2 linked regions of the Actinoallomurus bryophytorum genome follow. The protein of the gene in region 2 interacts with the protein of the main gene of each other region in a pairwise test. Links are inferred from orthologs where the notes say so. Each region holds a gene or a part of one and is shown on either strand. Other genes may lie near its edges. The genes, in order: rpsL and rimP.

What was found.
Region 1: the proteins of rimP (region 2) and rpsL interact in binary tests that used the Escherichia coli proteins (3 or more experiments, as listed by UniProt). The link is inferred for Actinoallomurus bryophytorum from one-to-one orthologs.

What each region holds. Positions count from the first base shown.
Region 1 is NZ_VFOZ01000001.1:3,846,889-3,851,145, reverse strand. What follows is about bases 1-2,891. They hold rpsL (30S ribosomal protein S12), read right to left. Parts: upstream 1,688-2,891; coding sequence 1,313-1,687; downstream 1-1,312. Other genes in these bases: FB559_RS43950 (hypothetical protein), read right to left, coding at 2,152-2,891; rpsG (30S ribosomal protein S7), read right to left, coding at 841-1,311; fusA (elongation factor G), read right to left, coding at 1-747. Outside these bases: more of FB559_RS43950, read right to left, coding at 2,892-4,257. UniProt on the Escherichia coli protein: With S4 and S5 plays an important role in translational accuracy. Interacts with and stabilizes bases of the 16S rRNA that are involved in tRNA selection in the A site and with the mRNA backbone.
Region 2 is NZ_VFOZ01000001.1:604,266-613,593, reverse strand. What follows is about bases 6,461-9,314. They hold rimP (ribosome maturation factor RimP), read left to right. Parts: upstream 6,461-7,546; coding sequence 7,547-8,083; downstream 8,084-9,314. Other genes in these bases: FB559_RS02860 (YlxR family protein), read left to right, coding at 9,143-9,314; nusA (transcription termination factor NusA), read left to right, coding at 8,107-9,177; FB559_RS02875 (hypothetical protein), read right to left, coding at 6,676-7,149; FB559_RS02880 (ferritin-like domain-containing protein), read right to left, coding at 6,461-6,611. Also shown: FB559_RS02915 (peptidyl-tRNA hydrolase), read left to right, coding at 1-203; FB559_RS02910 (hypothetical protein), read right to left, coding at 362-943; FB559_RS02905 (hypothetical protein), read left to right, coding at 1,361-1,540; FB559_RS02900 (flavin reductase family protein), read right to left, coding at 1,594-2,235; FB559_RS02895 (DMT family transporter), read left to right, coding at 2,617-3,537; FB559_RS02890 (lysylphosphatidylglycerol synthase transmembrane domain-containing protein), read right to left, coding at 3,546-4,613; FB559_RS02885 (threonine/serine exporter family protein), read right to left, coding at 4,706-6,094; more of FB559_RS02880, read right to left, coding at 6,159-6,460; more of FB559_RS02860, read left to right, coding at 9,315-9,328.

The sequences.
Region 1 (4,257 bases), 3.2 Mb from region 2 along the record:
ACAGGTGACCGGGGTGAGGTTGCCGGCGATCGTGGCCCGGCGAATGGCCGGGACCAGCTGCTCCACCGTGGGCTCGTTGCCCTCGAGGTACAGCTCCATGATCTCGTCGTCGGCCTCGGCGAGCGTCTCGACCAGCTTGTCGTGCCACTCGCGGGCGGCATCGGCGTGCGTGTCAGGAATGTCGAGAACGTCGTACATCTCGCCCTTGGCCGCCTCGGCGCTCCACACCAGGGCCTTCATGCGGACCAGGTCGATAACGCCCTTGAAGTCGGCCTCGGCACCGATCGGGATCTGCAGCACCAGCGGAGTGGCGTGCAGGCGATCGACGATCATGTCGACGCAGCGGTGGAACTCCGCGCCGACGCGGTCGAGCTTGTTGACGAAGCACATCCGCGGCACGTTGTAACGGTCGGCCTGACGCCACACCGTCTCGGACTGCGGCTCGACCCCGGCGACGCCGTCGAAGACCGCCACGGCACCGTCCAGCACGCGCAGGTTGCGCTCCACCTCGACGGTGAAGTCAACGTGCCCGGGCGTGTCGATGATGTTGATCGTGTGGTCGACGTCGTCGACCGCCCAGTGGACGGTCGTCGCGGCAGACGTGATCGTGATGCCGCGCTCCTGCTCCTGTTCCATCCAGTCCATGGTGGCTGCGCCCTCATGGACTTCACCGATCTTGTAGTTGACACCGGTGTAGTACAGGATCCGCTCGGTTGTGGTGGTCTTGCCCGCGTCGATATGGGCCATGATCCCGATATTCCGGACCTTGGCCAGGTCTACGCCGGTCTGAGTAGCCACTGCTCGCGCCCTCGTCTAGTCTCGTACGTCTTGGTGCTGGGGTTACCAGCGGTAATGAGCGAAGGCCTTGTTGGACTCCGCCATCTTGTGCGTGTCCTCGCGCTTCTTCACACTCGCGCCGAGGCCGTTGCTCGCGTCGAGCAGCTCATTCATCAGCCGCTCGGTCATGGTCTTCTCACGCCGCTGCCGCGCGTAGAGCACGAGCCAGCGGAGCGCGAGGGTGGTGCTGCGCGCCGGGCGAACCTCGACGGGCACCTGGTAGGTGGCGCCACCGACTCGCCGGCTGCGGACCTCAAGGGTCGGCTTGACGTTGTCGAGTGCGCGCTTGAGCGTCACGACGGGGTCGTTGCCACTCTTGTCACGGCACCCCTCGAGGGCGTCGTACACGATGCTCTGAGCGATCGACCGCTTGCCGTCGAGCAGGACCTTGTTGACCAGCGAAGTGACCAACGGCGAGTTGTACACCGGGTCAGCGATCAGCTGGCGCTTACCTGCGGGGCCCTTGCGAGGCATCTCAGCTCTTCTCCTTCTTCGCGCCGTAGCGGCTCCGGGCCTGCTTCCGGTTCCGGACACCCTGGGTGTCCAGTGACCCCCGGATGATCTTGTACCGAACACCCGGAAGGTCCTTCACACGGCCGCCACGCACGAGCACGATCGAGTGCTCCTGCAGGTTGTGTCCAACGCCCGGGATGTAGGCCGTGACCTCTATCCCGCTCGTCAGGCGGACACGGGCGACCTTGCGCAGCGCGGAGTTCGGCTTCTTAGGCGTCGTCGTGTAGACGCGCGTGCAGACGCCGCGGCGCTGCGGGCTTCCCTTGAGCGCCGGCGTCTTGTTCTTGGTCACCTTGTCCTGGCGGCCCTTGCGGACCAGCTGCTGGATCGTGGGCACCGCGTCTCCGTCTTCCTCGTACCAAGCCGTTGAGTCATTGCTGGGGTCTGCCGCGCTCTCGCGCGGCCAGCCGGTCACGACCATCCTGCGGCCATGACCTGCCGTTTTGCTTCTGTCTCCGACCCCCGTGGTCGGGCGTGTCGCGCACGCCCTCCTGCACTCAGCCGAGAAAGGCCAGGTGAACTCAGGGAGTCGAATCCGCGCCGCACGCTGACTTCAGGCCGGTCACCGCGTCGACTTCACGACGGTAAGGCACCGAGATCGGTGTGCACGCACGTTGAACCCGCGAACCGCGGGCACGAAGGGAGAGACTACCCAACACCCGCGCATGGGTCAAAACAAGGCTCTACCACATCGGCGTGGCGTGGCGAGTCTTCCTCTACAACGACACAATGCCGACGGTTTGTTCCGTCGGCATTGTGTCGTAGTTCGCTCCCGGTTGGAAGCAGAGACGCGCCGCCCTCTCAGAGGGCCACGAACAGGATGATGAACAGGATGATCAGGACGACCACGCCGCCGCCGAGGGCGATCCAGAGCTTCTGCTTCGACTCGCCGCCGGTGGCCGGGGCCGCCGACTGCCCGTAGCCGGGATAGCCGGCCTGGCCCGCTTGCTCCTGGCCGTAGGGCTGCTGCTGACCGTAGGGCGCGGCCTGCTGGCCGTACCCCTGCTGCTGTCCGTAGCCCTGCTGACCGTAACCCTGGCCGTAACCCGGCTGCTGCTGACCGTAGCCCTGGGGCTGGCCCTCTTGCGGCTGCCCCTGCTGTGGCTGCTGTCCCTGCTGCTCGCCGTAGGGCTGCTGGCCGTACGACTGCTGGCCGTAGCCCTGCTGCTGCCCGTAGCCCTGCTGACCGTAACCCTGGCCGTAACCCGGCTGACCGTAACCCTGCGGGGCCTGGCCCGGCTGGGCCTGCTGGCCCGGCTGCTCGCCGTAGGGCTGCTGCTGCCCGGGGTCCTGTCCCTGACCCGGCTGGCCTGGCTGACCCGGCTGGCCGTACTGCGGGAAGCCCTGCTCACCGCCCGGCGACGCCCAGGACGGCTGACCCGGCTGACCCGGCTCGCTCCCCGGCTGCGGGGCGTACGGCGACGGCTCACCACCGGACGGGGGCACCGCGTACGGCGCCGACGCGTCATAGGGCGAGGCCGGCTCGTACGAGGCCGCCGGCTCGTACGGTGACGAAGGCTCGTACGGCGAGGGAGGCGACGCCGGCTCGCCCGGCGAGGTGTAACCGAAGGCGGTGGCGGACCTGTCCTCACCGCCCGGGGCGGTGCCGGAGTCCGCGTCGCCGTGCACGGGCACGTCCTCGCCGAACCGTCCTGCGCTCTCCGACGGCGATCCGCCCTCGGGGGGCGGCACCAGCAACGTGCGCTCGGCGCCACTCCGGTCGCCCTGGTCGTCCTGTGAGGTCTCGTCCTGCGGCGGGCCGAAGCCCGGCACGACGTCCTCGACGGGCGCGGCACCGTACGCCGGAACGTCGCCGGACGGCACGGCGTAGTCACCGGTGGCCGGTCCCGGCGGCATCGGGGTGTCGAGCATGGTCGCGTGCGAGTCGTCGCCCTCACCCGGCCGGGAGCCGAACGAGGACGGCGGCTGCTGCTCACCCGTGTCGTAGCCCGTGCCCGGGAACGCCGTGGTCGCGGACATGCCCGGGTGGCCTGCCGGCGAGGGATCGCCCGAGGGCGCACCCGGTGCGGACTCCGGCGGCGGCACGACCGAGGTGCGCTCGGCCGCGTCGTCCTCGCCGGAGGGCGGCTCACCGTAGGCGGGCGCTCCCGGCTGTCCGTAGCCCGGCTGCCCGCCGTACTGCGGAGGGGCGTATCCGGGCTGGCCGTAGCCCCCCTGGTCGCCGTAGGGCTGCTGGGGGTAGCCGGGCTGCTGACCATAGGGCTGCTGGCCGTACGAGGGCGGCTGCTCGCCGTAGGGCTGCTGGCCGTAGGGCGGGGGCCCTCCCTGCTGACCCTGCCCGTAGGCGTCCTGTCCGTAGGCGGGAGAACCGGCCGGCGGCTCCTGAGGCTGCCCGTACGGCTGCTGCTGACCATAGGGCGGCGGAGGCTGGTCGTAGGGCTGCTCGCCCGGCTGCCCGTAGGACGGCTGCCCGTACGGCTGCTGCTGGCCGTAGGGAGGCTGCTGCTGCTCGTTCGGCTGCTGACCGTAAGGCTGTTGCTGCTGGTCGTAGGGCTGCTGTCCGTAGGGTTGCTGGCCATAGGGCTGCTGGCCATAGGGCTGCTGTCCGTACGGCTGCTGGGAGTACGGCGGCGGGCCGCCGGGCTGGCCACCGTAGGGCGGCTGGCCGTACGCGGGAGGGGCCTGCTCACCGGGGGCGCCGGGAGCACCCGGCGCGCCGTACGGCGGCGGTGCGCTCGGCGGGGGGTACCCGCCCGGCTGCCCGTACGCCGGCGGCTCCGCGGAGGGAGTCTCCTCGCCACTCGCGACGGGGGTGCCGAGCTCATCGGACTCGGCGGGCTTGCCGGGCCGGCGGTGCGCACCGAAGACCACGGTGCGGCCCGACTCGAGGACCTCCGGCGGAACGTCCGCGGCCGGGGACGGTGTCTCCGGCTCCTGCGCCGCGCC
Region 2 (9,328 bases):
CCGGCAAGGCGGCCGCGCAGTGCGGGCACGCCGCGCACCTGCTGCTGCGCGCCAAGGGCGCCTGGCCGGGCCTGCGGGTACGCGTGGTCGAGCCCGCCGACTGGAGACGGGCCGTGGCCGAGGCGGACGTGGTCGTGCGCGACGGCGGCTTCACCGAGGTCGCGCCCGGCACGATGACCGCCGTCGCGCGCCTGGTCGGCTAGGGCGTGTCTGACAAATCCTGTTCGTAGCGAGCGGTGTCCAGGTGGTGCGTCGCAAGGCGGATGAGGGAGTCGGCCTGGTGTTGGCCGGCGACCGACGACAACGTGGCGAGGCGCCGCCTGGGCGTCGCGCAGCCGGACGAGGGTTTGTCAGACACGCCCTAGTCCTGGTCCTCGGGCGGAGCGGTGCCAGGCCCGCGGACGGGTAGGTCGTGGCGGGTCAGGTCGGGGCTCCGTACCGGCAGGTCCTGCCGCGTGACCTCGGGCCTGCGTACCGGCAGGTCCTGGCGGGTGACGTCGGGCGAGGGCACCGGCAGGTCCGCGCGGGTGCCGTGCGGCGCCATCACCCGTACGGGGTGCGGGCTCACATCGGGTACGGGCTCCGTGCCGGTCCGCCGGCCCCGCACGCGCGTCGCCACCAGGAGGCCGGCGAACACCGCGAAGGAGAGCCCGTGCTCGACCAGCCTGCCGAGGTCGCCGTAGACCGCGGCCACGATGGACAGCAGCGCGAGGTCGGCGGTCCACCCGGCGAGGACGACGCGGAGCAGGGTGTCGTCGCGCCGGATCAGGGAGAGCACGGCGAGGACGGTGAGCAGGAGTTCGGCGGCCTTGCCCGCGATCAGCAGCCCGGTCGCGGCGCCGGATCCGTGGCCCAGCATCGCGGCGACGTCACGGTGCAGGCGCGACCAGTCGAGGAGCTCGGCGAGCTTCGCGACGCCGAAGAGGATCACGAACGCGCACATCGGTGAGTGCGTGCGCCCGGTCGCCCGGTCCGATATTGCCGGATCCAACTGCGGCCCCCTGTCCCTTGATCCGCCTCGTAGGACGTAGGCGCGGTGCGGCGGGTTCATGATGCGGGTCCCCGATGTGGAAGAGAGCATAGGGCGAAACCCACGCAGTTCCCGCGCATTCGCACCTGCTGCGCGGACGAGTTCGGGAACGCCCGGTGATGCGAATTGCGCACCGCGTAGTGCGGCGGAATGCTGAGGCTCCATCGGGCCACGTGTTCAAGATGAGGTGATCCGATCGTGTCTGATGAGAAGGCCGCGTTAGCGCGGACGCGAATCGCATATCTCGAAAGCCTCGGCGACGAGCTCCGGAACCGGGGCTTCGCCGTGCGGCTGACGATTCCGCAAGGAGGACCGCCGAGCCTTCACGTGGTGAACCCACACGCATCGGCCCTCGCGGAGAACATCCTGGCGGAGAGCGCGACAGGCGCTGACGGAACCTGGTGGTTCTGGTGGTCGTGGGCGGAGCGGATCGCGCCGGCCGACGACCTGGGTGAGGCGGCGGACCGCGTCACCCGCGTCCTCGCCGCGACGGGGGAGTACAGCTCCTGAGACGGTACTGGAGGCCCGCTGTCGACCAGAGAAGCCTCCAGTACCGATCCGGCTCAGTCGCCGAAGCTGCCGTAGGAGCCCTTGTAGAAGACGAGGGGATCGCCGTCGTGATGCCGGTCCAGGTGGTGCACTCGGGCGACGACGATCATATGGTCTCCGGCGGCGTGCTCCGCCTCGACCGAGCACTCCAGCCATGCCAGGGCACCGTCGATCACCGGCTCACCGCTCGGTGACCCGGTCCACTCCAGCCCGGCGAACTTCTCACCGCCTCTGGAGGCGAACCGCAGGCAGACGTCCCGCTGCGACGCGGACAGGATGTTGACGCAGAGCCGCTCGGCCTTGCGGAGCCGCGGCCAGGTCGTGCTCGTGTGCGCCACGCAGAAGGAGACCAGCGCCGGGTCGAGTGACACCGAGGTGAAGGAGTTCGCGGCCAGCCCGGTGGGCCGTCCCGTCTCCGGGTCGATCGCGGTGATCACCACGACGCCGGTGGCGAAATGCCCGAGAATGCTGCGAAATCGTCGGGCGTCGATGGCGCTGACCCCGTCGGCCGCGCCCTGTCCCGTCCGATCCGCGGCACTCGGTCCGCCGTCGATCCGATCGGCCCGGCCCACCGCCGTCAGCGGGGGGCCCTGGCTGCGTCCCGAGGGCCGCTCCACCGGACCGTACGGCCTCGCGGCGGATGCGCCGTCGGTCATGGACTTTCCCCTCTGCCGGTCGAGCGTTCGGCCCACGGGACGTCCCGTGCGCGCGGCACCGCCGGGGCGCCGCAGTCCAGTAAAGCGTCCTGTCGCCACAGAGATTCCGGCCGGCACGGCATTTCCGCCGAAAGACCTACGACCAGTCCATGACGCCCGTCCGGCGATGCCGCCGCGGTCACAGGTTTCCCCCAGGTCGGGGTGCTTGGCTGACTCGAGAGGCGCTTTTCGACCGGTCCAGACCTCTGATTTGGGTCGATCGGGTAAGTTCATGGCTCAAGGTCACGTCGACGGACGCTTCCTCGTGCGTCCTGACCTGCGATGTCAGGCAACTCGCGCCTGGATCGTCATGTCCCCCAACGCAGGCTCGGAGGAGGCTGCTTGTTCTACGGCATCGTCCTCGGGCTGATCGCCACCGTCCTCTACAACGCCGGATTCGTGTTGGAGAAGCGGGCGCTGCGCGATCTGCCGCCCCTCAGCATGCGGCGCATCGGACGGCTCGTACGCCTGCTCGCCACGAGCAAGGCGTGGCTGACCGGCTTCCTCGTCATGGGCATGGGCATGGCCTGCCAGGTCGTCGTGATGTCGCTCGTCCCGCTGAGCGTCGCGCAGCCGATCCAGCTGGCCGGTCTCGCGCTGCTGGTCGTCTTCTCCGCGGTGTTCCTCGGCGAGCGGACCACGCAGCGGGAGTGGGCCGGCCTCGGTGTGCTGGCGCTGTCCCTGCTGCTCATCTGCCTGTCGATGGAGCCCACGCGGCTCGGGCTGCACGCCGGCACGGGCGTGATGTTCTCGGTGATCGGCGGCACGGTTTTCCTGGGCCTGGCCGCGTTCGTCACGGCCGCCCGCTCCGGAGCACGCTCCGGCCGGATGCCGGCCCCGGGCCTGCTGTACGGCGCCGCCTCCGGTCTGCTGTACGGGGCGGCGGGACTGCAGACGAAGGGCGTCTCGGGCTTCCTCGCCGAAGACGCCCATCACTTCGTCGGCCGTACCCTCGCATCGCCCTATCCCTACCTCTACCTGGTGTTGTCCGGGGCGGGGCTGCTGCTGTTCCAGACGGCCCTGCAGCGCGGACGGGCCTCCATCGTCGTCCCCGTCTCCAGCGTGGTCGGCAGCGTCTACACGGTGCTGGCGGGCACGGCCGTTTTCGGTGAGCCACTGCCGCAGGATCCCGTACGGCTGGTGCTCAGGTCCGCCGGGTTCGGGGCCGCGATCGTCGTCGTGGCGCTCATGCCGAAACACGAGGACATGCCGGAGCCCGACGCGGTGAAGGCCCCCGCCCTCGTGGCCGACCAGGCGCTCTAGACCCGTTCTCACGCCGTAGCGGCGTCCGCGGTCAGGTCCTCCGCGCGGTTCCGCTCACCGGCGCGTACCGCCAGCCAGGCCAGCCATCCGGCTCCGACGACGCCCCAGAACGACACGAGCCGGTACAGCGCCACCGCGGCACCGGCCGGCGCGGTCAGGGCGCCGAACGCGACGAGAGACGCCGCGAGGCTGCCCTCGATGGCGCCGAGCCCTCCGGGCAGCAGGGGAACCAGACTGCCGGCCGCCTGGGCGGCGAAGTAGGCGAGCGTGATGGCGTACAGCGCCGTGTGCATCCCGACCGCGCGGCCGGACGCTGCGAGGGACAGGATGTCGAACACCCAGTTCAGCAGCGAGGCACTGATGAGCATGGCCCAGTCGGCGGGGCTCAGCCGCAGGTCGGCACGGCCCTCGCGGAACCGCGCGGTGAACCGCGCGACGAACCGGTGCCGCAGGACGGGCCGCAGGGCCCGCCGTGCCAGGAGCGCCGGGTGTGTCCCGCGCCGCCAGGCCGCGACGGCCGGCAGGCCGGCCAGAACGACGACGGCCGCCACGGCGGCCACCGCGAATCCCCGCGAACGCGGCTCGGCGAGCAGCGCGACCAGGCCCACCGCGGTGTACGCGCCGGTCATGATCACTCCGCCGAGCAGGACCACCGCCGTGGCGAGACGTGCGGGCGCTCCCGCGTGGCGGTACTGCCGGAAGTTGAAGGCGACGCTGATCGCGGGCCCGGCCGGCAGCGTCGTGGACAGGGCGTTCCCCGCGTAGGTCATCCGGATCGCGCGCGGGAGCGACATCCGTACGCCGCCGGCCCGCAGCAACCGCCGCTGCACACGGGCGAACATCCCCATGGAGGCCAGCTGGGCGGCGACCGCGCAGGCGAGCCAGCCCGGCCCGGCGTGGACGATGACGCGCCACAACGCGGCGGGTTCGGGCAGGTCGGCGCGGAAGAGCACCACGCACACGCCGAGTGCCACGAGCATCGCCGCGGTCCCGGCCCATCGGAGCCGGCGGCGCCTCGAGGCCGGTACGGGGCGTGCCACGGCAGGCACCATCGCCGCCACTGTCACCTCGGTCACGACGGCCACCTCACCTGCGCTGATGCTCCCCCGCGCTCAACACACGTTCGGCGCCACACATTCCGACAGAAGCCACCAAAGGGGACAAAAGGTCAATAGCCTCTGGTGCGCCGAGCCGCCGGACGGGCGCCACGCCCCGATCCGCCGACCCCCACGCGCTGGAAGGCACGGACGAGCTCGCCGCCCAGGTTGACGCCCGCGCCGAGGGCGAGTGCCACCGAGATGCCGCCGATCAGCGTGAGCACGCCCTCGGAGGCGGCACCGTCGTTCAGCTGGATCATCCCGCGGTACACGGCGGTCCCGGGCAGCAGCGGCGCGATCGCGGGCACGATGTAGGGCAGCGGGGGCAGCTGGCGGCGCCGCGCGAGGAGGTGGCCGAGCAGGCCGACGATCACCGCGCCGACCGCGGCGGCCAGCAGCGGCGCGGCTCCCAGGCCGCGCGCGAACACGTACACCACCCAGATCAGCGCCCCGCCCAGCGCCGCCGCCGGCAGCACCCGGCGGGGCACGGCCAGCGCCACCGCGAACGTCATCGACACGGCCGCCGCGGCGAGCACCGCCACCGGCCGCAGGGTCACCGGCGCCGCCGGCAGGTCACGTACGTCGATCGGCACTCCCAGGTGCACCGCCGCGTAGACGGTCAGCCCGAGCCCTGAGACGATCGCCGCCACGATGAAGAACACCTCGAGCAGCCGCGCTCCGGCGCTGACCAGGTCTCCGGTGATGCCGTCCTGGATGCTCGCGACCAGAGGCCGCCCCGGCAACAGCGCCACGACGGCGCCGGTGACGATGGTCGACGCGTTGGCCGGCGCCCCGGCGGCGATCACCAGCACGGCGCTCGCCGTACCGATGCTCGCGGCCACCGCGAGCTGGAAGAACTCCGCGATGCCCCGGCGGCCCAGCATCGCCGCGGCCCGGTCGCCCAGCACCGTCGCGACGAACGCGGTCCCGGCCACCAGCAAGCCGCCGCCCACCAGCACGCCCGCCGAGGAGGCGATCAGCCCGAGCGCGATCACCCCGAGCCAGGGCGGATAGGGGGCACCGTACGGCGGCAGGCTCCGCTTGATCCTCCGGAGCCGGTCGTGGGCCTCCTCGACGTCGAGCAGGCCGATGGAGGCCTCCTGGATGAGCGAGTGCAGCGCGACCAGCCGCCAGTACGCGGGGTTACGCCGCCGGATGGCCCGCGCGCCGGTGACCGGGAGGGCGCCCCGGCCCGGGTGAACCGAGACGGAGATCACCGTGAACGTCACCGAGACCTCGCAGCGCGGCAGCTCGTAGGCGACCGCCAGGCTGAGCATCGACTCGTTGACCCGCTCGGTGGCCTCGCCGCTGGCCAGCAGGAGCTCGCCGACGCGCAGAACGAGGTCGAGCGCCTCGCCGGAGACGATGTCGATGGGTTCTTCCTCAGGCGGCTCCAGGATGGTCGCGTCCCCCATGAGGGTTCGCCAGCTGTCCCGCAGTCGCTCCAGACTTACGCCCATATGTGCGCCGTTGACCTCCCTGTCGTGATTTACGCCAGGCAGGTTACCTATCGCCGAACTGGGACTATCCCTCCGCCTTCGGGTAGAGCTCCGCCTTGGTCAGCCCGGGAAAGGCGGACGGCGGCGAACCACGCCAGCGGACCGCGCGCACCGTGGCCTCCTGCATCGCCAGCGCGGCGTAGCGGCGCAGGCCGGGGTCGGTCACCCCGGCCAGGCCGGCGTAGCCCGCGGCCACACCGTCCTCCAGCCGGGCGGCGAGCTGGGCCGCCGCGCGGGACGAGGAGATCGGCGAGGGCAGGCGGTAGGCGGGCGCGGCGGCGACCGGCGTCCCGCCGCCCGCCTCGACGTAGGAGCGCAGCTTGTCCCTGCGGGTGCGATGGGCGTTCCACATCTGATCGGCGTTGCCCCGCTGTACGCCGAGGAGGTGGGCGCCCAGCACGCCGTATCCGAAGATCGCGACATGCTCGGCGGCGAGCGCCCCCTGGAGCGCGGCGATCGTCGCTGGAGAGGCGGTCATGCGCCCTCCTCCGTCGGGAGAGTGACCGTGGGACCGTGCCTGCCGGTTCTCTCGCTTCGCTCGCTCACGTGAGCTCCTGTGCGTGTCCGGCCTCGCAGGCGCCGATGGCCGCCAGCAGCTGAGAGAGCCCCGGAGACGCGCGGCGGACCTCGTCGGCGTGGGCCGTGGCAGCCTTGCGTTCGGCGCTGCGGAGGGCCGACAGGGCGCTCGCCTCACGGGCGGGCGCGGTGACGGCCGGTCGCGGTGCCGGGGTCGCGGTGCCGGTGTTGCTGCCGGGAACATAGTGGCGTTTGAGCACCGCGAGATGCTGGACGTGATGGTCCCGCAGGGGCGCCAGCCGGCCGCTGAGCCCCTGGTGGGCGGCGATGACGGCGTCATAGAGCGCGATGAGCCGCGCCTCGTTCTGGATCGCGCCGTCCAGGAGGGCCACCTCGGGCCCGGCGAGGGGCGCGTCCGCCTGCCCGACACTCGTGCATCCCGTGGCCGTCGCCAGCACCGCCGCGGTCCCGCCGAGCACCGCGCGCCGCGTTGGAGTCACGGACCGCAACGCGTCCAAGCGTGCCCTCCGTCCATCGGTCTTCACTCAGGTGCGCAAGCATTCCATAAGACCCCGCGCGAATAGCACCGCAAGAGCAAGCGCGGAGTGGGCCTGTGGGAGTCAGGGTGGGGTGGGACTGGGCTACTAAGCGGCATTCAGGCAGCGCCCGGCGGCGTTGTCATCAGTCGGCGGGCAGAACGAGGCCGGGCTCCCTCCCGTCTCGCCGGTACCACCTGGACGCCGCTCCCCGCGCGCGCCCTGGCCGTGTGGGCTCCGAGGCGCGCCGGTCGGCCGCCGATGCGGCACCCGCCGCCCTCAGCTGTGGATAGTCTTATGTGCGGAGTGGGCGCATCGGGCGACCACCCGCCCAGCGGCCGTGATGCCAAAAGGAGGTCCCATGAGCGTAAACGCCGATTCAGGCCAAGCTCAGCGGGACCGGCGGGGGCCGGGGCACCAGACGCGGGCCGCGCTGATGCGACTGCTCGAGCCGGTGATCGTCGATGCCGGGTTCGATCTCGAGGACGTTCTGGTGACGCCGGCGGGCAGGCGGCGGCAGGTGCGCGTGATCGTCGACGGTGACGAGGGCGTGAGCCTCGACGACGTCGCGGTCGTGAGCCAAAAGATCTCCGCCGTGCTCGACGACGGCGAGGCGATGGGCTCCGGACCGTACGTCCTGGAGGTGACCTCACCCGGGGTCGACCGTCCCCTCACTCAGCCACGGCACTGGCGGCGTGCGCGCGGCCGTCTCGTGCGCGCGACGTTGTCGGGCGGCGAGGAGATCACCGGCCGTGTCACCGCGGCCGATGACGAGACCGTCGTGTTCGACGCCGACGGCCACGAGCGACGTATCGCACATGACGAACTCGTCCGGGGGCTGGTCCAGGTGGAGTTCAACCGCCGGGGTGACGATGACCCCGTCGGCGACGAGGACTAGGGGGAGGCCTCGTGGACATCGATATGACGGCTTTGCGCAGTCTTGAGAGTGAGAAGGACATCTCTCTCGAGCTTGTGGTCAAGGCGATCGAAGAAGCACTGCTGATCGCGTATCACCGGACCGAAGGCGCTGCGGTCAAGGCCCGCGTCGAGCTCGATCGCAAGTCCGGGCACGTCACGGTGTGGGCCACCGAGCCCCCCGCCGACAGTGGTGAGGACGCCGAGAGCACGGACGAGACCGAGACCGCGCCCGTCCCGCCCGCCGAGCCCGTCGCGCCGCGTGAATACGACGACACGCCCACCAATTTCAGCCGTATCGCGGCGACCACCGCGAAACAGGTGATCCTGCAGCATCTGCGCAACGCCGAGGACGAGCTGACGTTCGGCGAGTACGCCGGGCGCGAGGGCGACATCGTCGCGGGCGTCATCCAGCAGGGCAAGGACCCGCGCAACGTCCTGGTCGACCTCGGCAAGATCGAGGGCGTGATCCCACCGGAAGAGCAGGTCCCGGGGGAGAGCTACGACCACGGTGAACGCCTCCGCTCCTACGTCGTCCAGGTCAAGAAGGGGCACCGGGGACCGCTGGTCAAGCTGTCGCGTACCCATCCCAACCTGGTCAAAAAGCTCTTCGCACTGGAGGTTCCGGAGATCGCCGACGGCACCGTCGAGATCGCCGCGATCGCCCGCGAGGCCGGTCACCGCACGAAGATCGCCGTACGCTCCCGCAAGCCCGGAGTGAACGCAAAGGGCGCCTGCATCGGGCCGATGGGCGGCCGGGTCCGCAACGTCATGCACGAGCTGCACGGCGAGAAGATCGACATCGTCGACTGGTCCGACGAACCCGCCGATTTCGTGGGCAATGCCCTGTCGCCCGCGCGGGTCCACCATGTCGAGGTCATCGACGCGGAGGCGCGGGTCGCCCGGGTCATCGTGCCTGACTACCAGCTCTCTCTGGCGATCGGCAAAGAGGGGCAGAACGCCCGTCTCGCCGCCCGGCTGACGGGGTGGCGGATCGACATCCGCCCGGACACCGAAAACGGGTCTTCCGCCGAAGGCGAGCATGCGGCAGGTCCCGCGGACGCGCCGACGCGGTAGACTCATGGCTCGTGGTCGCGCGGTCCCACGGCGTACATGCGTGGGTTGTCGGATTTGCACGACCAAGTCCGACCTGCTGCGCCTGGTCGTGGTCGAGGGCTCTGTAGTCCCCGACCCGCGTGGGCGACTGCCGGGACGGGGCGCCTCCCTG